Regions from separate parts of the Streptomyces sp. WY228 genome, predicted to be linked through region 1. Evidence: riboswitches for the same ligand, from Rfam matches in the RefSeq annotation. Region 1 holds a riboswitch; each other region holds the start of a gene.

What was found. Region 1 has a riboswitch for cyclic di-AMP ahead of KV381_RS03900 (C40 family peptidase). Riboswitches for the same ligand answer to the same signal wherever they lie in the genome.
Region 2: it holds a riboswitch for cyclic di-AMP, as region 1 does, so the genes downstream of both, KV381_RS34635 (transglycosylase SLT domain-containing protein) here and KV381_RS03900 (C40 family peptidase) in region 1, are expected to answer to the same signal.
Region 3: it holds a riboswitch for cyclic di-AMP, as region 1 does, so the genes downstream of both, KV381_RS17010 (M23 family metallopeptidase) here and KV381_RS03900 (C40 family peptidase) in region 1, are expected to answer to the same signal.
Region 4: it holds a riboswitch for cyclic di-AMP, as region 1 does, so the genes downstream of both, KV381_RS28630 (M23 family metallopeptidase) here and KV381_RS03900 (C40 family peptidase) in region 1, are expected to answer to the same signal.

What each region holds. Positions count from the first base shown of each region.
Region 1 covers NZ_CP079114.1:975,187-980,042, forward strand. Annotated here, with positions in the region: gene KV381_RS03890 (ATP-dependent Clp protease proteolytic subunit) at 21-626, shown strand; gene KV381_RS03895 (hypothetical protein) at 664-969, shown strand; cyclic di-AMP (ydaO/yuaA leader) riboswitch at 1,338-1,524, shown strand; gene KV381_RS03900 (C40 family peptidase) at 1,528-1,998, shown strand; gene KV381_RS03905 (LysE family translocator) at 2,059-2,706, opposite strand; gene KV381_RS03910 (LysR family transcriptional regulator) at 2,781-3,722, shown strand; gene KV381_RS03915 (ATP-binding protein) at 3,782-4,213, opposite strand; gene KV381_RS03920 (helix-turn-helix transcriptional regulator) at 4,450-4,856, shown strand, end outside.
Region 2 covers NZ_CP079114.1:7,940,675-7,945,530, reverse strand. Annotated here, with positions in the region: gene KV381_RS34640 (GMC oxidoreductase) at 1-1,593, opposite strand, end outside; gene KV381_RS34635 (transglycosylase SLT domain-containing protein) at 1,775-2,608, opposite strand; cyclic di-AMP (ydaO/yuaA leader) riboswitch at 2,614-2,803, opposite strand; gene KV381_RS34630 (FAD-dependent oxidoreductase) at 3,255-4,646, shown strand; partial or broken gene KV381_RS34625 (IS5 family transposase) at 4,701-4,856, shown strand, end outside.
Region 3 covers NZ_CP079114.1:3,893,173-3,898,028, forward strand. Annotated here, with positions in the region: gene KV381_RS17000 (PrsW family intramembrane metalloprotease) at 1-286, shown strand, start outside; gene KV381_RS17005 (aldo/keto reductase) at 295-1,242, opposite strand; gene KV381_RS17010 (M23 family metallopeptidase) at 1,505-2,539, opposite strand; cyclic di-AMP (ydaO/yuaA leader) riboswitch at 2,551-2,703, opposite strand; gene KV381_RS17015 (PP2C family protein-serine/threonine phosphatase) at 2,914-4,137, opposite strand; gene KV381_RS17020 (MerR family transcriptional regulator) at 4,280-4,856, opposite strand, start outside.
Region 4 covers NZ_CP079114.1:6,534,383-6,539,238, reverse strand. Annotated here, with positions in the region: gene KV381_RS28640 (HPr family phosphocarrier protein) at 1-175, shown strand, start outside; gene KV381_RS28635 (GntR family transcriptional regulator) at 347-1,054, opposite strand; gene KV381_RS28630 (M23 family metallopeptidase) at 1,233-2,048, opposite strand; cyclic di-AMP (ydaO/yuaA leader) riboswitch at 2,062-2,230, opposite strand; gene KV381_RS28625 (pitrilysin family protein) at 2,455-3,825, opposite strand; gene KV381_RS28620 (pitrilysin family protein) at 3,852-4,856, opposite strand, start outside.

The DNA.
Region 1 (4,856 bases):
TTCCAGGAGAGAGGCACGCCATGATCCGCCCCGCCGCCCGCTACGTACTGCCCGAGTTCACCGAGCGCACCGCGACCGGAACCCGGACGCTGGACCCGTACTCCAAGCTGCTGTCCGAGCGGATCGTCTTCCTCGGGACCCCGATCGACGACACGGCGGCGGGCGACCTCATCGCCCAGCTCATGTATCTGGAGCACGCCGATCCGGACCGGCCCCTGTCGCTCTACATCAACTCCCCCGGCGGCTCGTTCCAGGCGATGGCGGCGGTCTACGACACGATGCGGTTCCTGACCTGCGAGGTGGAGACCTTCTGCCTGGGGCAGGCCGGTTCGTACGCGGCGGCCCTGCTGGCGGCCGGGGCGAAGGGGCGGCGACATGCGCTGCCCGGGGCGCGGGTAGTCATTCAGCAGCCCGCACTGGAGGAGCCGATGCGGGGCCAGCCGTCCGACCTGGAGATCCACGCGCGCGAACTGGTGCGCACCCGCGAGATGTTCGCGGCCATGCTGGTCCGGCACACGGAGCAGACCGCGGAGCGCATCACCGCCGACATCGAGCGCGACACCATCCTCGACGCGAAGGCCGCCCTCGCCTACGGGCTGGTCGACCACGTCGTGGAGAACCGCTGACACTCCCGGCCGGCGTACGACGCGAGGTGAACCGTTGATGGAACCACCCGAGTTCCCGCCCCTGCCCGCGCTGACGCGCGCCGAGGGCGAGTTCGTCGACTGCTATCTGGCCGTGCTCGACCAGGTGGGCCGGATCAACCCGGCCCACGGCGGCGACACCTACAGCGCGCTGCGGGCCGCCCAGGCCCTGGCCTCCCGGGCGGCCGCCCTGCGCGACGCCCTGGCCCTGATGCACGAGCGCGGCGAGTCGCGGATCCACGCCGCCACCCTGGCGCGGGCCCTGCGCGTCCTGGACGGGGAGCGCAGGGCGGGCCGGGTCGCGATGCCGCCGCCGGCGACCTGAACCGAGGTGAACCGAACCGCCCGGCGCACCGGGAGCGCCTTACGGGAGCGGACCGGTCGACCCGCCGCACGACACGCCCGATCGCGCGATCAATTTCCCTCGCTCGTTCGGCGTAGGCGATCACCCGCGCGAGCGACGGCCCAACTTGCGTCCGGCGCGCGGCCCGTACTCGAAATGTGCCGTTTCGTCGCTGGTACGAGGGTGTGCGCCCGGCTCGCGGACGAGCGCGAATCCGACCTGTCCACCTGAATGGATCAGTGGTGAGGAGACTCACAAACCGTCGTTTCAGCTCGGAAATCCGGCACCGGGTGCGTCAAGATCCCTGAGACGACAAGCCCCCGCCACCGCGGCGGGGCGGTCCGGGCGGACGCCGAGTCCTGCCGCCGCCCGGATGACTGGTCGACAGAAGTGGATCGGCAGGAGTGGAGGACCCGAGCACAACGGGCCGCCCGGGAGACCGGGAAGCCCTCGGGGTGAAGCCGCGTCAAGCGGCCGGGCAACTTCGCCAGCCCGAACCCGACAGGTCATCCTTCACAGGCGGCTGACGAAGGGTTGCGCATGTCTGCGCAGGTTCATGTCCCGTCTCTGTTCGCCCGGGTCGGCACGGCCTCGGTACTCACTCTGGCCGTGACGTCCACGATGCTGGCGCCCGGCCTGGTGAGCGACGCCGAGGCCGCCACCCACTCGACGAAGGCCCTGAAGGTGGCCGCGTCGAAGAAGGGGGCTCCCTACAAGTACGGAGCATCCGGCCCCAGTCGCTTCGACTGTTCGGGGCTGACGCTGTATTCGTTCAAGAAGGCCGGGAAGAAGCTCCCCCGCACGGCACAGCAGCAGTACAACAAGACCCGCCATATCCCCAAGTCGCAGCGGAAACGCGGCGACCTCGTCTTCTTCCATTCGGGGCGCAGCGTCTACCACGTGGGCATCTACGCCGGGGCCGGGAAGATCTGGCACTCCCCCAAATCGGGGGACGTGGTGCGACTGGCGAAAATCTGGTCCAAGAGCGTCTGGTACGGACGGGTCCGCTGACCCACCGGCCGGACGCTCTTTCCGTGCGGGCGCCCCTCCTCGCGGACAGGGCGTCCGGTCTCAGCGCACCAGCGGGCCGGTGACCAGCGCGAGCCCCAGACCGGTGAGCGCCACACCGCTGCCGCCCTCGATGGCGCGGGCGGTACGCGGGCGGCGCAGCCACCGGCCCAGCCGGTCCACGAGCAGGGCGACGGCCGGGAACCAGATCAGCGCCAGCACCACCACGAGGGCCGCGAGCAGCAGGGTCCTGGGCAGCGGCGGCCGGCCGTGGGGCACGAACTGCGGCAGCAGGCTGAGGAAGAGGACCGGGGCCTTCGGGTTGAGCGCGTTGGTCAGGAACCCCTGGCGCAGCGCGCGCCCGAACTCCCGGGGCACGGGCCGCCCCGGCGCGTCCTCGGGCGCCGCGTCGCCGCTCCCCGGGCGGCGACGCCGGATCGCGTACAGCGCGCTGATCCCGAGGTAGAGCACGTACGCGCCGCCGAGCAGCTGGACGGTGCGGAAGAGCACCGGCATCGTCACGAGCACCGCGGCGAGTCCGGCGACCGCGAGCGCGGTGTGCACCAGCAGACCTCCGGCGACGCCCAGCGCGGTGGCCAGGCCGGCGGTGCGCGAGGCCAGGGCGTTGCGTACGACGACGGTGAAGTCGGCGCCGGGCAGCGCGACCATCCCGGCGGCGACCCCCGTGAAGGCGATCAGTTGTGCGTCCATGAGGTCCACCTTGGACCTGCGGAGCCTTTAGCGTGTACTTGCAATCTTCTGGGTCTGCCTAAAGGAACGCTTTCATGTACGACCCGACACGGCTCGCGGCACTCGTGGCGGTGGCGGAGGCCGGTTCGATCACCCGGGCCGCCGCCCGCCTGGGCTACACCGCGCCCGCGCTCTCCCAGCAGCTCGCCAAGCTGGAGCGGGAGGCCGGGGCGGCGCTGCTGGTGCGCCACCATCGCGGGGCGCGGCTGACGGCGGCGGGTGAGCTGCTGGCGGGCCGGGCCCGGCGGGTCCTGGACGAGCTGGACCAGGCGCGGCACGAGCTGGCGCGGCTGGCCGGCCTCTCGGGCGGCAGACTGCGGGTGGGCACGTTCACGACGGCCGGGATCCATCTGCTGCCGCCGGTCCTGAGCGCGTTCCGGCGGGCTCATCCGGAGGTCGAGCTGGCCGTCGCCGACTACGAACCGCCCGGCGGGATCGCCGCGCTGGTCGCGGGCGAGGTGGACCTCGCCCTGACGCACGCCTACGAACCGGCGACGACGGGTCCCGCGCCGGTCGGCGTCCTCGTCGAACCCCTGCTGGTCGAGGAGCTCGTGCTGGTCACCTCGGTGGGCCACCGGCTCGCCGAGGGCACCGGCCGGCTGCCGGTCACCGAACTGGCCGGGCGGCCGCTGATCAGCAGCGCGCCCACCCATCCGCCCCGGCGCGGCGTGGAGAACGCGCTCGCCGAGGCCGGGGCGACGCCCGCGGTGGTCTGCGAGTCGCCCGGATACGCGCTGGTGTGCGCGCTGGTCAGCGCGGGGCTCGGGGTGGCGGTGGTGCCGGAGATGGTCGCCTCGATGGCGGCGGCCCCGCTGTCGGTGCGGCGGCTGGAGCCGGCCTCGTTCCGCCGGACCATCTCGGTCGTGCACCGGGGCGAGCGGTCGACCGCCGCGGCCGCGACGCTGCTCGCGCTGCTGCGCAGCGGATTCGGCCGGGGAAGCACGGGCCCGGCGGCGAACCGGCCCCCGCAGGGCTGAACAGCCCGGGGCCGGGCCCCGCCATCGGCCGGCGGGGCCGGTCCCGGGCCGTTCCGGGGTCAGCCCTGGACCGGGACGACCCACGGGAGTGCGATCCAGACCGTCTTGCCGCCCTCGGCGGTCGGGGTGACCTGGAGCCGCCCGCCGCGCTCCTTGGCCAGCGTCCGGATGATGACCATGCCGCGGCCGTTGTCCTGCCGTACGGCGGCGGGCAGCCGCTGGGGCCAACGGGGGTGACTGTCCGTGACGCCGACGTACAGCTCCTCGTCGCGTTCGAGGCGCAGATCCACGGTGAAGGTGGGCGACTGGCCGAACGTGTGCTGAACGGCGTTGGTGGTCAGCTCCGAGACGATCAGCCGGATGGTGTCGGCGAACTCGGTGTCGTCGGGCAGACCCCATTCGGCCAGGGTCCTGGCGACATATCTGCGGGCCGAGGAGACCGAGGCCGGATCGCTCGGCAGAGTGACGGTTGCTTCCTGATGGTCTGCCATGGCGACGCCGTCCCTTTCCCGCCCCGGCCGACCGGCGGTCGGCCAGGATTGTGCTTCGCGCCAGACTGCCATTGATGCAGCTCCCTGTAACGGCGTTCGGCCAAGATATGCATATATCTGTCGCTCGAAGCGGTGAATTCAGGACCCGCACGGCGTGGACGGACGGCACACTGGCCCCTCTGCGGGCCGCTCCGGCGACGGGCCGGCCCTCCCCGACAGCAGAAGAGGAGACCGGCATGCTGCACGGCCCCGTCGTCCGGCGGCGCAAGCTCGGCGAGGAGTTGCGGAGCCTGCGCCACGCGTCCGGGCTGACCAGCCGGGACGCGGCGCGGCTGCTCGGCTGGCACCAGTCGAAGGTGAGCCGTATCGAGACGGGCGCGAGCGGAGTGACGCCCGCCGACGTGTCGCGGCTGCTGGACGTCTACGCGGTGCGCGACACCCAGTTGCGCTCACTGCTCGAAGTCCTCGCGGGCTCGGCGGGCGGCGGAGGTTCGGGCTGGTGGCACGCCTACCGGGGGCTGATCCCGCCGCAGTACCGCGACTTCATCAGCCTGGAGTCGCAGGCCAGTACGGTCCGGACGCTGGAGACCTCGGTGGTGCCGGGACTGCTTCAGACCGCCGGATACGCCCGGGCCGTGACCCG
Region 2 (4,856 bases), 7.0 Mb from region 1:
GATGGTGACGAACGGGTTCACGCTGGTGTTGCCGGGGATCAGCGCGCCGTCGATGACGTACAGGCCGGGGTAGCCGTGCAGCCGGCCGTAGTTGTCGGTGGCCTTGTCCAGAACCGCACCGCCCAGCGGGTGGTAGGTGAGGTGGTCGCCCCAGATCTTGTAGACGCCGAAGAGGTCCGTGCGGTAGATCGTCCCCTCCTTCTGGTTGATCTTGTCGAAGATGGTCTTCGCGGCGTCGATGGACGGCTGCTTCCACGCCGTCTGCCAGTTCAGTTCGGCCTTGCCTGCCGCCGCGTTCCAGGTGAACTGCGCCCGGTTGGGGTTCTTGGTGATCGAGAGGTAGAAGGAGGCCCAGGTCTCGATGCCGGTGGGCAGCGGAGCGACTTCGGCGAACGCTCCGCCGGCGTCCCAGTTGTCGATGCCGCCGGTCGGGATGGACGACTGCACCTTCCCCGTCGGATCCCAGAGGTGGTTGGCCCGCCCGCACATGACGTTGCCGTTGTCGCCCCAGCCCTTGCCGATCTCGTTGTTGAGGAGGGGCAGGGCTCCGGTGGCCTTGAGGCCGACGAGCAGCTTGCTGGTGCCGACGCTGCCCGCGGCGAAGAACACCTTGTCCGCCGTGACGGTCTTGGTGACGGTGGTCCGGCCGCCGGTGTCCAGCTGGTCGATGAGTACGGTGTAGCCGCCGCCGGGGGCCGGGGTGACGGTGGTGACCTTGTGGAGCGGGGAGATGGTGACCCGGCCGGTGGCCCTGATCCGGTCGATGTAGGTCTTCTGGAGCGACTTCTTGCCGTGGTTGTTGCCGTAGAGGATCTCCGCGTCCAGCGCCGACCTGGGTACGGTTCCGGCCGCCTCCTGCTTCATGTAGTCCCAGTCGTACACGGCGGGCACGAAGAGGAACGGGAAGCCGGAGCGCTGCGCGTGTTTTCGGCCGACCCGGGCGTACTGGTAGCAGTCGACGGTGTCGAACCAGGCGGGATCGATGGTGGTGACGCCCAGCCCGCTGTTGGCGCGCGGGTAGTAGGTGCGGTACATCTCCTCGGCGTTCACCGTCGGGAGGATCGCGCCGAAGTTCTCCCGGCGCGGGGTGACGGCCATGCCGCCGTTGACCAGGGATCCGCCCCCGACGCCGCGGCCCTGGTAGACCGTGATGCCGCCGAACTCCTCGGCGTCCAGGATGCCGGTGTAGCGGTTGACGTCCTTGTCGAGGGGAAAGCCGAGGAAGTTGCTCAGCGGCTGCTTGGTCCGGGTCCGCAGCCAGTAGGAGCGGTCGTCCGGCTTGGTGGTATTGGCGAAGATCTTGCCGTCCGCGCCCGGGGTGTCCCACGCCATGCCCATCTCGACCATGTGGACGTCCGTACCGGCCTGGGCGAGCCGGAGGGCGGCGACGGAGCCGCCGTATCCGGTGCCGACGACCAGGACCGGCACATGGGCCCCGGAGCCGATCGGCGCTGCTGCCGCCCGGGCGCTCGCCCACACCGGGGCGGCGGTCCCGGCCAGCGCCGCGACTCCCAGAAGAGAACCTGTTCCAGTGATGAATCTTCGACGCGAGACACCCGTCGCCCCGCTGTCCTGCACGGTAGTGTCACTCATGTGACATCCCTCACTCTCGACAGAGTGCAACAGGTTCTACTGTCGATCGCGTGGTAAGTCACTAGAAACTTGGGGGTAACTTCCCGGTGCCGCCCGGCAGGAGATCCGGCGGGACGGACCGGCATGCCGAAGAGGCCCCGGACCGTGTGGTCCGGGGCCTCTTCGGGCCGGGCGCGAAGGATCAGTAGGCGCCGAAGACGTTGTCGATCGAGCCGTAGCGGTCCGCGGCGTAGTTGCACGCGGCCGTGATGTTGGCGACCGGGTCGTAGCTGTCGGTCGAGGTGCCGGGCACGTGGTAGGCCTGGAAGGTCGGGTCGATGACCTGGAGCAGGCCCTTGGACGGGGTGCCCTTGACCGCGTTGGAGTCCCAGTTGTTGATCGCGGCCGGGTTGCCCGAGGACTCGCGCATGATGTTGCGGTGAATGCCCTCGTAGGTGCCGGGGATGCCGTGCTGGGCCATGACCGCGAGCGATTCCTTGATCCAGCCGTCGAGGTCGTTGGTGTAGGTGACGGCCTTCGCGGCGGCCGGAGCGGCCTTCGCCACCGGGGCGGTGCCCGTACGCTCCGAACGGTCGGCGCGGTCCGCCGACGCACCACGTGCGGTGGCGTCGGAAGCCTTGGCGGACTTGGCGTCCGACGGGGCGGCGGCCTTGTTTCCGAGCGTCAGCTTGATACCCGGGTGAATAAGATCGGGATTCCCTCCGACGATCTTCCGGTTGCCTTCGTACAGCTTCTTCCATCCGCCGCTCACGGAATGCTCGCGGGCGATCCTGGAAAGAGTTTCGCCGGCCACCACGGAATGCTGGGCGGGCGCGGCCTGTACGGCGGAATTCGCCTGGGGGGCCACTGCGGCGGGGGCCACGGCCTGCGGCGCGGCGGTGGGAGCGGGGGCCGCGAAGGCGCTGGTGGCGCCGATCACGGGGAGCGCGAGAACGGCTCCGCCGGTGGTCACGGCGGCGAGGCCACGACGCAGCGAGGTGGACTGGGTACGGCGGTGCTTACCCTTTGCGGGCATGGGGGATTTCCTCTCTCCGGCGCCTGCGAGGTGAGCTGTCGGGTTCAGACGGGAGATGCCTGGCCGCACGGTCGTGCGACTTCACCCCAAGCCGTTCCGGTTACGGTTCGGCGACTTACCTGGGTCCCCCGCTCCTGCCGTACGTGAGTGGGTTTCGGATTCCCGGACGGCGGCAGGATTCGGCGTTCCATCCGGATTGACGGTGACCGTAGGCGAGAAACGCGGGACAGAACAAGCCCCGCATTCCGGATTCCCTTTTCCCCGCATGATCGAATGCTGGAATTCCCGGATCGGGCCGCACCGTCACGGCGTCAACTTTCTTCGCACAGAAGGGAACCGATGCCTCCGCTTCTGCGTCCACCCCCTCGGACGTGACGCTCACCACTCGCTCACGGCGATGGCGAAAACACGCCCAGGCAAATGCATCAAACAGCTCGGAAACACCTTTACGGATATACAGAGTAAAAGAAGCAAATCGACCATATAGGCATAACGAAACGGGCTAATCGGACACTCTGGGTGGGGGCGGTCGAAGGGCCCGCGGGACGATCGCTTACGGTGTGGGGCGGAGACTAGTAAGCCCACCCTTACCTCCGACGTACGCTGTACCTGCCCGCGTTCGCCCGCCCCGAAGGATCACCACGCCATGACACGCCCCGTCCGCGTCGCCATTGTCGGAGCCGGCCCCGCCGGTATCTACGCTGCGGACGCGCTGCTCAAATCCGAGGTCTGCCAGGACCCGGGGGTCTCGATCGACCTCTTCGAGCGCATGCCCGCGCCCTTCGGCCTGATCCGTTACGGCGTGGCACCCGACCACCCGCGCATCAAGGGCATCGTCAAGGCCCTGCACCAGGTGCTGGACAAGCCCCAGATCCGGCTCTTCGGCAACGTCAGCTACCCGCACGACATCGGCCTGGACGACCTGCGGTCCTTCTACGACGCGGTGATCTTCTCCACCGGCGCCGAGGCCGACCGGGCGCTCGACATCCCCGGCATCCAGCTGGACGGCTCCTACGGCGCCGCCGAGTTCGTCTCCTGGTACGACGGGCACCCCGAGGTCCCGCGCACCTGGCCGCTCACCGCGGAGAAGGTCGCCGTGCTCGGCGTCGGGAACGTGGCCCTGGACGTGGCCCGTGTCCTGGCCAAGACGGCGGACGAGCTGCTGCCCACCGAGATCCCGGACAACGTGTACCAGGGCCTCAAGGAGAACAAGGCGCTGGAGGTGCATGTGTTCGGGCGGCGTGGCCCGGCGCAGGCCAAGTTCAGCCCGATGGAGCTGCGGGAGCTGGACCATTCCCCCAACATCGAGGTCATCGTCAACCCCGAGGACATCGAGTACGACGAGGGCTCCATCGCCACCCGCCGGGAGAACAAGCAGGCCAACATGGTCGCGCAGACCCTGGAGAACTGGGCGATCCGCGACGTCGGCGACCGCCCGCACAAGCTGTTCCTGCACTTCTTCGAGTCCCCGGTCGAGATCCTCGGCGAGGACGGCAAGGTCACCGCGCTGCGCACCGAGCGCACCGAGCTGGACGGCACCGGCAATGTCCGGGGCACCGGCAAGTTCACCGACTGGGACATGCAGAGCGTCTACCGCGCCGTCGGCTACTACTCCGAGGAGCTGCCCAAGCTCCCCTTCGACGTGGCCTCCGGCACCGTCCCGCACGAGGCGGGCCGGGTCATCGCCGGTGAGGAGCACATGGCCTCGGTCTACGTCACGGGCTGGATCAAGCGCGGTCCGATCGGTCTGATCGGGCACACCAAGGGCGACGCCAACGAGACGGTCGCCTGCGTCCTGGAGGACCGCGCCGCCGGCCGCCTGCCCGAGCCGGCCACGCCCGCCCCGGAGGCCGTCGAGGCCTTCCTGGAGGGCCGCGGCGTCCGCTACACGACCTGGGAGGGCTGGCACAAGCTGGACGCCCACGAGCAGGCACTGGGCGCGGCCCAGGGCCGTGAGCGGATCAAGGTCGTGGAGCGCGAGGGCATGCTGGAGGCCTCCGAGGCCTTCGTGCCGGCCGAGCGCCCGGCAGACGCCTGACAGGCCCTAGGCGGTGTCTTCAAATGATCATCGTTGGTGGATCATGGTGTCGTGATACGTCGTCATGAACTGTCTGATGCTGAGTGGGAGTTCGTCCGGCCGTTGCTGCCCGTGTCGTTGCGGGGGCGGAAGCGGCTGGATGACCGCAGGGTCCTGAACGGGATCGTGTGGAAGTTCCGGACCGGGACGGCCTGGCGGGATGTGCCCGAG
Region 3 (4,856 bases), 2.9 Mb from region 1:
CCTGGCCGGCCTGCGCCGCCGGGCCCGCCACGGCGCGGTGGGCCCGGACTTCGGCGCCCGCGAGCGGGAGCTGCTGCACCACCTCTGGCAACGCCGCGACATCGCCGCCCCGGCCCTCACCCACGCGGCCCGCCTCACGTCCCACCGCCCGCCGGCCCACCACCGGCCGCCGCCGTACGGAAACGGGTACGGGTACGGAAACGGGCATGGATACGGCTACGGCGGCCCGGTCCCGCAGCAGCCGTACAGCGGCCCACCGCACAGCCACCGCCGGCCGCCGCAGTAGGGGTTCCGTCAGGCCGACGCCTCCGTGAGCAGCGCGATCTCCCGGTCCGTCAGCTCCAGGTCGGCGACCGCGACGAGGGCGGGGAGCTGTTCGACCGTACGGGCGGAGGCGATCGGGGCGGCGACGGTCGGCTGTGCGGCGAGCCAGGCGAGTGCGACCGTCGCGATCTCGGCGTTCCGTTCCCCGGCGACCTGGTCGAGGGCGGCCAGCACCCTGCGGCCCTGCGCCGACTCCAGGTGGCCGCCCGCCTTCGCGGACCGGGCGCTCTCCACGGTCGTACCGGGGCGGTACTTGCCGGTGAGGAAGCCGGAGGCGAGCGCGTAGTACGGGACGGCGGCGAGGCCCGCGGCGGCCGCGGTGTCCTGGAGCTCGCCCTCGTAGGTGTCGCGGGAGACCAGGTTGTAGTGCGGCTGGAGCGCGACGTACCGGGCGAGGCCCTCGCGCTCGGAGAAGTCGAGGGAGGCCCGCAGCCGCTCGGGGCTGATGTTGGAGGCGGCGATGTGGCGCACCTTGCCGTCCTTCACCAGCTGGTCGAGGGCGGTGATGATCTCCTCGACCGGGACGGTCTCGTCGTCGAAGTGCGTGTAGTAGAGGTCGATGTGGTCGGTGCCGAGCCGGCGCAGCGAGGCCTCGGCCGCGCCCTTGAGGGTGCCGGCGGACAGGCCGCGGAAATCGGGATGGGCGCCGGCCTTGGTGGCGACGACGACGTCGGAGCGGTTGCCCCGGGAGGCGAGCCACCTGCCGATGACGGTCTCCGACTCGCCGCCCCGGTTGCCCTCGACCCAGGAGGAGTAGGCGTCGGCGGTGTCGATGAAGTTGCCGCCGGCCGCGACGTACGCGTCCAGGACCGCGAAGGACTGCTCCTCGTCCGCCGTCCAGCCGAAGACGTTGCCGCCGAGGGCGAGGGGGAAGACCTGGAGGTCGGAGGTGCCGAGAGGGGTGCGCGCAGAAGTCATGTGAGGGTTCAACGGGCCGGGGCGGGGGTGGTATTCCATCGCCGCGCGAACCCGGTCAGGCCGTCCGGGCCGAGTGGGCCGGCCGTCCCCGGACAGACCGGCAGCCCTGACGTCGGGGGGGTGTGCGTCAGGGCTGCCGGGGTTTCGGGGTGGGGCGAAGGCGAAGGACGTGCGTCGTCAGCCGGAGGGCCGAGGAATCGGACCGAACGGCCCGGGAACCGCGGCCCGGGCCCCGCACAGGAAGGCGTGCGAGGCCGGGGGCTCAGACCGAGAGGCCCTTGCTGTTCAGCCAGGCCATCGGGTCCATCGCCGAACCGCCCGCCGTGCGGACCTCCATGTGGAGGTGGACACCGGTCACATTGCCGGTGGCGCCCATGCGGCCGATGGTCTCGCCGGTGGTGACCTTCTGGCCGACCGAGACGTCGATCGAGGACTGGTGCGCGTACCAGACCTCCGTGCCGTCATCGAGCTGGAGCACCGTGCGGTAGCCGTACGAACCGGCCCAGCCGGCCGACGTGATCGTGCCGCCGTGCACGGCCTTGATCGGCGTGCCGGCCGACCCGGCGAAGTCCAGGCCGGTGTGCTGGCCCGAGGACCACAGGGCGCCGGACTGACCGTAGGTCGAGGTGATCGTGTACGAGGAGGTGGGCAGGGAGAAGCTGGCGGCGAGCTTCGCGAGACGCTCGGCCTCCTTCTTCTTCGCGGCCGCTTCCTCCTCGGCCTTCTTCTTCGCGGCTGCCTCGGCCTCGGCCTGGTCCTGCTGCTTCTTGGCCTCCTGCGCCGCCTTCTCGGCAGCGGCCTTCTCGGCGGCGGCCTTGGCCTCGGCGTCGGCGCTGGCCTGCTGCTGCTCGGCCTGCTGGAGGATCCGGGCGCGCAGGGCCTCGCCCGCGTCGGTGGCGCCCTCCTCGGCCTCGGCGGTGGTGAGGCCGGCGGTGGTGAGCGGCGCGGCGGCGGCGACCGGCGCGGGCTCGGCGGCGTCCGACATGAAGGACCCGACGCCGGGAAGGGACTTGGCGTCGGGGAGGTTGTCCGCGATGGAATCGGGAAGAGAGATGGAGACCGGGGCCTTGTCCTGCGCGGTGGCCATGCCACCCGCACCGACGGCCGCTATGACGCCGACCCCGAGGACGGTGGAGCTACGGGCCAGACCACGCTGCTTGGCTACGCGGTGCCTGCCGCGCACGGGCCGGATGGACTCCTCGGTGGGATTCCACTCCTCCCAGGACCGCTCCGCGTCACCGAAGGTGTCGGCACTGAAGGGTGACGGGGCCTCAGGGGCAGGCTTGTTGGACGCCACGTGGGCGCACTCCTTTCCTTCCTTCTCGCCTACCGGGTTAGCTGACGGGTTCGGAGCAGGAAGGTCTCCTACGGGCCCCTCCGTCTCTCACGAGACGCAGGCGTCCGATTCACCCCATGTAGGTGGTTCCCCGGTTCCCTTGCGGAATTCGGCGCTCGCGCGCGGTGCCGTCTCTGACGACGGCTGGGACGACCGCGCTGCGTTATCGAACGTTAATAGACACCCGGGCCCGATTCCAAGCTGTTCCTGTTGATCATTAAGGGACACAGCGGGGATGTACGGGTCGCAAGCGGGCGGAATCGGGCGACTTGACTGCGACTCAGCCGCACTGCTTTTTCTGACGGTGTGTCAAATGTTATGCGGAGCGGTGCCCTTCAACTACGCACCGTGTCTTCGCCCCGGCCCACGATCTTCACCGTCGTCCGGCGCGCGGGCTGCCCCTCCGCCGGCCGGCCGACCGCGAGCAGCGCCATGTCGTCCGTGGTCCGCCCTCCGGTGTGCAGCCGTACGTCGTCGGTCAGCGCCGACAGCAGCTCCTCGGGGCCCGGGAAGATCCGGCCGCGCAGCCGGGCCGCCGGATCGTAGAAGACCCCGTTCGCGTCCCGGGCCTCCGACAGGCCGTCCGTGAACGCGAGGAGCGTCGCCCCGGCGGGCATCTCCCACTCGTCGGCCCGGTCCGGCCACACCCCCAGGTCCATCCCCAGCGGCAGCGCGGGCATCGAGGGCGCCAGCACCTCCAAGGTGCCGTCCGCGTGCAGCAGGATCGGCTCCGGATGGCCGCGGTTGACGAGGCGCAGCGAGGCCGAACCGGGCGGGATCTCGGCCAGTACGGCGGTGATGAACCCCTCCATGGCGTCCAGCCCGTACCGCCGCGTCCCCTCCCGGGCCAGCGCCCGCTCCAGCCGCTGCGCCACACCTTCCAGCGAGCGCTCCTGCTCGGCGGCCTCCCGGAACGACCCGATGATCACCGCCACCGCCTCGACGGCGCCGAGCCCCTTGCCGCGTACGTCGCCGACCACCAGGCGTACGCCGTACGGGGTGTCCGCGACGGCGAACAGGTCGCCGCCGACGAACTCGTCCGCCTGCGCCGCCTCGTACCGCGCGGCCACCTGGAGCCCGCCGATCCGCTCGGCCGGCGTCGGCAGCACGGCCCGCATGGCGGTCTCCGCGATCACCCGGGCCGAGGCAAGCTGCTCGTTGCCGCGCCGCACGACGCCGTTGATGACGAGGGCCAGCGCCGCGGCGGTGAGCACGGTGATCATCTCAATGACCGGAACGACCTGGGTGGACGTCCCGTCGGAGAGCCGCATCGCGATGACGGAGACGACCGCGGCGATGCCCGTGCGGACGGTCCTGGACCGCGAGAAGAACGGCGCGGCGATCAGCGGGGCCGCGACGAACAGCGGGACGGCGGTGAAGTTGGGCGGGGCCAGCGAGTCGAAGATCAGCCCGCCGATGATCAGCAGGGCGGGCAGCATCCGGACGAACCGCCGGGACCCCCGGCCGCCCGGTGTCACATCGCCTCCCGGGGCGCCGAACACCGCACGGCCCACGGCGTCGATGCTCCCCGCCGTGCCGCTGCGCCGTCTCTCGGCCATCCCCACCTGTGCACTCCCTGCCCGGTCCACCCACGGCTGCGGACGGTACCGCGCCCCGTCCAGGCTTCCCGGAGCCGCGCCGAGCGGCGACTCCGCATCGGCCGAATAGGGGGAAGCGAACGGAGGCCCGGCGCTTCCGGGGTCAGTCGGAGAGCCGGTGTTCCGCGTAGACCGTCAGCGCGTCCCGTACGAAGGCGGCGGTGCCGTCCCCGTGGCGATCGTAGTTCTTTCCGAAGCGCGGATCGGCGACATACATCTCACCGAGCCCGATCACGTACGCACGGCTGGGTTCCTTGGCCGAGGACAGCCAGGCGCAGTGCCGCCGGGCGATGTCCTGCGCCTCGGCCCCGTCGGCGGCGAGCCCGGCTTCCCTGGCCCGCCCCCAGTCGCGGGCGATGGCCTCGTGCTCGTCCTGGAACGCCTTCTTCTCCGCGTCCCCGAGCGAACGCCACCAGCGGTCGCCCTCCTCGTACGCGTCCCGGCCCCAGCGCTCGGTCACCTCCTGCTCGTGGGCGGTGTGGTCGAAGCCGTCGAACACTTCATCGGCCATGAGTGCCGTCCCCTCCTGGGTCTTGTGGAGAGTGGTCCGCACCGAGGCGATCTGCCGCCCGATGCGCTCCTGCTCCTGTTCGAGCAGGAGCAGATGCGCCCGCAGCGCCACGGCCGTGTCCCGCTGCCCCTCCAGCACGTCCTTGATGGCGGGCAGGGAGAGCCCGAGC
Region 4 (4,856 bases), 5.6 Mb from region 1:
CAAGGCCGACGGCAACCCGGTGAACGCCGCCTCCATGCTGGCCGTGCTCGGTCTGGGCGCGCAGGGCGGCGAGGAGATCGTGCTCGCGTCCGACGCGGACGACGCCGAGGCCGCTCTGGACCGGCTGGCGAAGCTCGTCGCCGAGGGCCTGGAAGAGCTTCCGGAGACCGTCTGACCCACGCGACTCCGGGTCCGCCCGGATGCGACCGGCGAAAGAGCCGTGATCCCGTGAAGGGATCACGGCTCTTTCGCTTTCGGGAAAGATTCAGAAAAGACCCGCGCCCCGATAATGCGGGCAGCCTGAATGGCGCACCGGAATTACTTCTCTTTGTATACGGCTCTTTTGTTAATGCCGGACACTCGCCGTGTTTACGCCGTGTTGCGAACTTCTCACCGGCGGAACGGCGGCGGTGCGACGCCCCGCGAGATCGGGGCGGCGGAGCCGGTGGGCGCCGGTGGCGCGTTCCGCGTGCTGGGCGGTCAGTGCCCTCGCCCGCTCCGCGTCGCCGCGCGCCACGGCGTCCACGATCGCGCCGCGCTCGGCCCAGGCGTCGACCGGACGGGCCGGCTGCTCGACGGCGTACATCCAGGCGATCTTGTGCCGGAGCTGGGTGAGCAGCGCGATGAGGCCGGGGCTGTTCGACGCCTGGGCGAGGGTCTCGTGGAACCAGCCGCCCAGCGAGCGCAGATCCTCGCCCTCGCCCCGGCGGGCCCGCTCCTGGCCCAGCCTGACCAGACCCCGGAGCACCTTCAGATGGGCCTCCGTGCGGCGCTGGGCGGCGCGTGCGGCGCCCAGCGGCTCCAGGAGCATCCGCAGCTCCAGGAGGTCGGCCGCCTCCTGCGCGGTGGGTTCGGCGACACAGGCTCCGGCGTGTCTGCGGGTGACCACGAAGCCCTCGGACTCCAGGGTGCGCAGGGCCTCGCGGACAGGGACGCGGGAGACCCCGTAGCGGCGGGCCAGCAGCTCCTCGGTGAGGCGGCTGCCGCGCTCGTAGACACCGGAGACGATGTCGTCACGGATTGCCGTGCATACCGAATGCGCGGGAATGCGCATGTCCGAACCTCCGCCTTGATCCCCGCGAAACGCGGCCGCCCGACGTCTGTTCCGTGACTCTATGGCAATCTGCCGGAATTTCCGATGGCAGGCCGGAATCCAGGGAAATCTTCAGGCCGGAATTGCCGAAGGCCCCGGCGGGTGCCGGGGCCTTCGGGTGGGATCGCGCACAGGCGGGTCAGACGTTCAGACCGTGCGAGCGCAGGTAGCCGACGGGGTCCATGTCGGAGCCGTAGTCGGGGGTGGTGCGGGCCTCGAAGTGCAGGTGCGGGCCGGTGGAGTTGCCGGTGGAGCCGGAGAGCCCGATCTGCTGGCCGGAGGAGACGCTCTGGCCGACGGAGACGCCGATCGAGGAGAGGTGGCCGTACTGGGTGTACGTGCCGTCCGACATCCGGAGCACGATGTTGTTGCCGTACGCGCCGCCCCAGCCGGCCTCGACGACCGTACCGGCGCCGACCGCGACGACGGAGCTGCCGGAGGCGGCCATGAAGTCCACGCCGGAGTGGCTGCCGGAGGACCAGAGGGAGCCGCCGGTCTTGTAGCCGGTGGTGACGTGGGAGCCGGCGACCGGGAGGTGGAAGGCGTTGAGCCGGGCGCGCTCGGCGGCGCGGGCGGCACGGGCCTTCTCCTCGCGGATCTCCTTGGCGCGGGCCTCGGCCTTGCGCTGGGCCTCCGCCTTCGCCTTGGCCTTGGCGGCCTTCTCGCGGGCCTCGGCGGCGGCCTTGGCCTTCGCCCTGGCGACCGCCTCGGCCTGCTGCTTCTGGGCCTGGGCCTGGGCGTCGATCTGGTCGGCGAGGGTGGCGTCGAGGGAGATGGCCTGGGTGAGGCCGGTGTCGGCGACCTTGGCGGCCTCGGTGTCCGCGGCGAGGGCCGGGGAGGACAGCGAGCCGAGGACTCCGGTGGTGGCCAGGGCCGCGATGCCGGCGGCCTGGGCGCTGCGACGCGTCAGGCGGCTCGGGGCACGGTGCTTCCCGGTGGCACGGGTGAACGCCATGGAGAGGCTGATCCTTTCCTTCCTTCTCGCCTACCGGGTTAGCTGACGGGTTCGGAGCAGGAAGGTCTCCTACGGATCCCCGCGCCGGTTCACGGCACGGGCCTCCGATTCACCCCAGGGACTGCGTGTGGGTCCCCGGCTCCCCAGGCTCGCGCCTGACGGGGACTCGGCGATGACTGCCCGGCGCCGCGGATGCGGCATACGGGTGACGGACAGCCGGGCCGACGCTAGGCGGGGCGACTTCCCATCACCAAACGGACAGGGGGATTTGTCGCGCATCCCACAGGGCAGACAGGCAACCTCTCCAACAAAAGGGAGCGAAGCTAGCCAATCGGGCAAAAAGGGAGGACCCCGGCGAACTTCCGTCCGTCGGGGTCCTCTTCGCGGCGGTGTGCCACAGGTGCCGTCAGCCGGTGACGACGGACACCTCGCCGATGCCGAGCGCCTTCACGGGCTCCGCGATCCGCGCGGCGTCACCCACGAGGACCGTGACGAGACGGTCCACCGGGAAGGCGTTGACCACGGCGGCGGTCGCCTCCACGGTGCCCGTCTCGGCGAGCCGGGCGTAGAGGTCGGCCTGATAGTCGTCGGGGAGGTGCTGCTCGACCTGGTCGGCCAGCGTGCTCGCGACGGAGGCGGCGGTCTCGAACTTCAGCGGGGCGACGCCCACCAGGTTCTGCACGGCCGTCTCGCGCTCGGCGTCGGTCAGCCCCTCGGCGGCCAGCGTCCGCAGGACCTTCCAGAGGTCGTCCAGCGCCGGTCCGGTGGACTCCGTGTCCACCGAACCGCTGATCGCGAGCATCGCAGCGCCGCCCGATTCGGGGCCGCTGGAGCGCAGCACCTGGGCGAAGGCGCGTACGCCGTAGGTGTAGCCCTTCTCCTCGCGCAGCACCCGGTCCAGCCGGGAGGTGAGGGTGCCGCCCAGGCAGTACGTGCCGAGCACCTGCGCGGGCCACACGCGCTCGTGCCGGTCGGCGCCGATCCGGCCGATCAGCAGCTGGGTCTGGACCGCGCCGGGGCGGTCCACGATGACCACGCGGCCGGTGTCGTCCGCGGTGATGGGCGGCACCGGGCGGGCCTGGGCGGTGTTGCCCGACCAGTCGCCGAGGGTCTCCGCCAGCAGCGCGTCCAGGTCGATGCCGGTCAGGTCGCCGACGATCACGGCCGTCGCGGTGGACGGGCGGACGTGGGCGTCGAAGAAGGCGCGCACGGCGGCCTGGTCGATCCGCCGGACGGTCTCCTCGGTGCCCAGGCGCGGGCGGGACATCCGGGCGGTGGCCGGGAACAGCTCCTTGGAGAGCTGCTTGGCGGCGCGCCGGGACGGGTTGGCCTGCTCGTGCGGGATCTCGTCGAGGCGGTTGCCCACCAGGCGCTCGATCTCGCTCTCGGCGAAGGCCGGGGCCCGCAGCGCCTCGGCGACCAGGCCGAGGGCCTTGGCCAGCCGGGAGGCCGGGACCTCCAGGGAGACCCGGACGCCGGGGTGGTCGGCGTGCGCGTCGAGGGTGGCGCCGCAGCGCTCCAGCTCGGCGGCGAACTCCTCGGCGCTGTGCTTGTCGGTGCCCTCGGAGAGCGCCCGCGACATGATCGTGGCCACGCCGTCCAGGCCCTCGGGCTCGGCCTCCAACGGCGCGTCCAGGAAGATCTCCACCGCGACGACCTGCTGGCCGGGGCGGTGGCAGCGCAGCACGGTCAGTCCGTTGGGCAGGGCGCCGCGCTCGGGCGCCGGGAAGGCCCAGGGGCGGGCCGTGCCGGCGGTGGGCTGCGGGTGGAACTCCATGGCTACTCCAGTCACGGCGGCGTCGCTCACTTGGCCGCCCCCTCGTGCGCGTCGGTGCCCTCTTCGCCCTCGGCGCCCTCATCGGCCTCGTCGGTCGGCTCGACGGGCTCGTACACCAGCACCGCCCGGTTGTCGGGGCGCAGGGCCGCCTCGGCCGCCGCGCGCACCTCCTCCGCGGTGACGTCCAGGACCCGGCCCACGGCGCTCAGGGCGAGCTGCGGGTCGCCGAACAGCACCGCGTAGCGGCACAGTTCGTCGGCGCGGCCGGCGACCGTGCCGAGCCGGTCCAGCCACTCGCGCTCCAACTGCGCCTGGGCCCGCTCCATTTCCTCGGGGGTGGGCCCCTCGGCGGCGAACCTGGCCAGCTCCTCGTCGACGGCGGCCTCGATCTGCTCCACCTCGACCCCGCCGGACGTCTTCACGTCCAGCCAGCCCAGCGAGGGCGCCCCGGCCAGCCGCAGCAGCCCGAAGCCCGCCGCCACCGCCGTACGGTCGCGGCGCACCAGGCGGTTGTGCAGCCGGGAGGACTCGCCGCCGCCCAGCACGGTGAGCGCCAGGTCGGCCGCGTCGCAGGCGCGGGTGCCGTCGTGCGGGAGGCGGTAGGCGGCCATCAGGGCGCGCGCCGGGACCTCCTCGTGGACCACTTCGCGCAGCTGCTCGCCGATGATCTCCGGCAGCGTCCCGTCGCGCGGCGGCTGCTTGCCGTCGTGGGACGGGATGGAGCCGAAGTACTTCTCGATCCAGGCGAGGGTCTGCTCGGGGTCGATGTCGCCGACCACCGAGAGCACCGCGTTGTTGGGCGCGTAGTACGTACGGAAGAACGCGCGGGCGTCCTCCAGCGTGGCCGCGTCCAGGTCGGCCATGGAGCCGATCGGGGTGTGGTGGTAGGGGTGGCCCTCGGGGTAGGAGAGGGCGGTCAGCTTCTCGAACGCGGTGCCGTAGGGCACGTTGTCGTAACGCTGGCGGCGTTCGTTCTTGACGACGTCGCGCTGGTTCTCCATGGACTCCTCGTCGAGCGCGGCGAGGAGGGA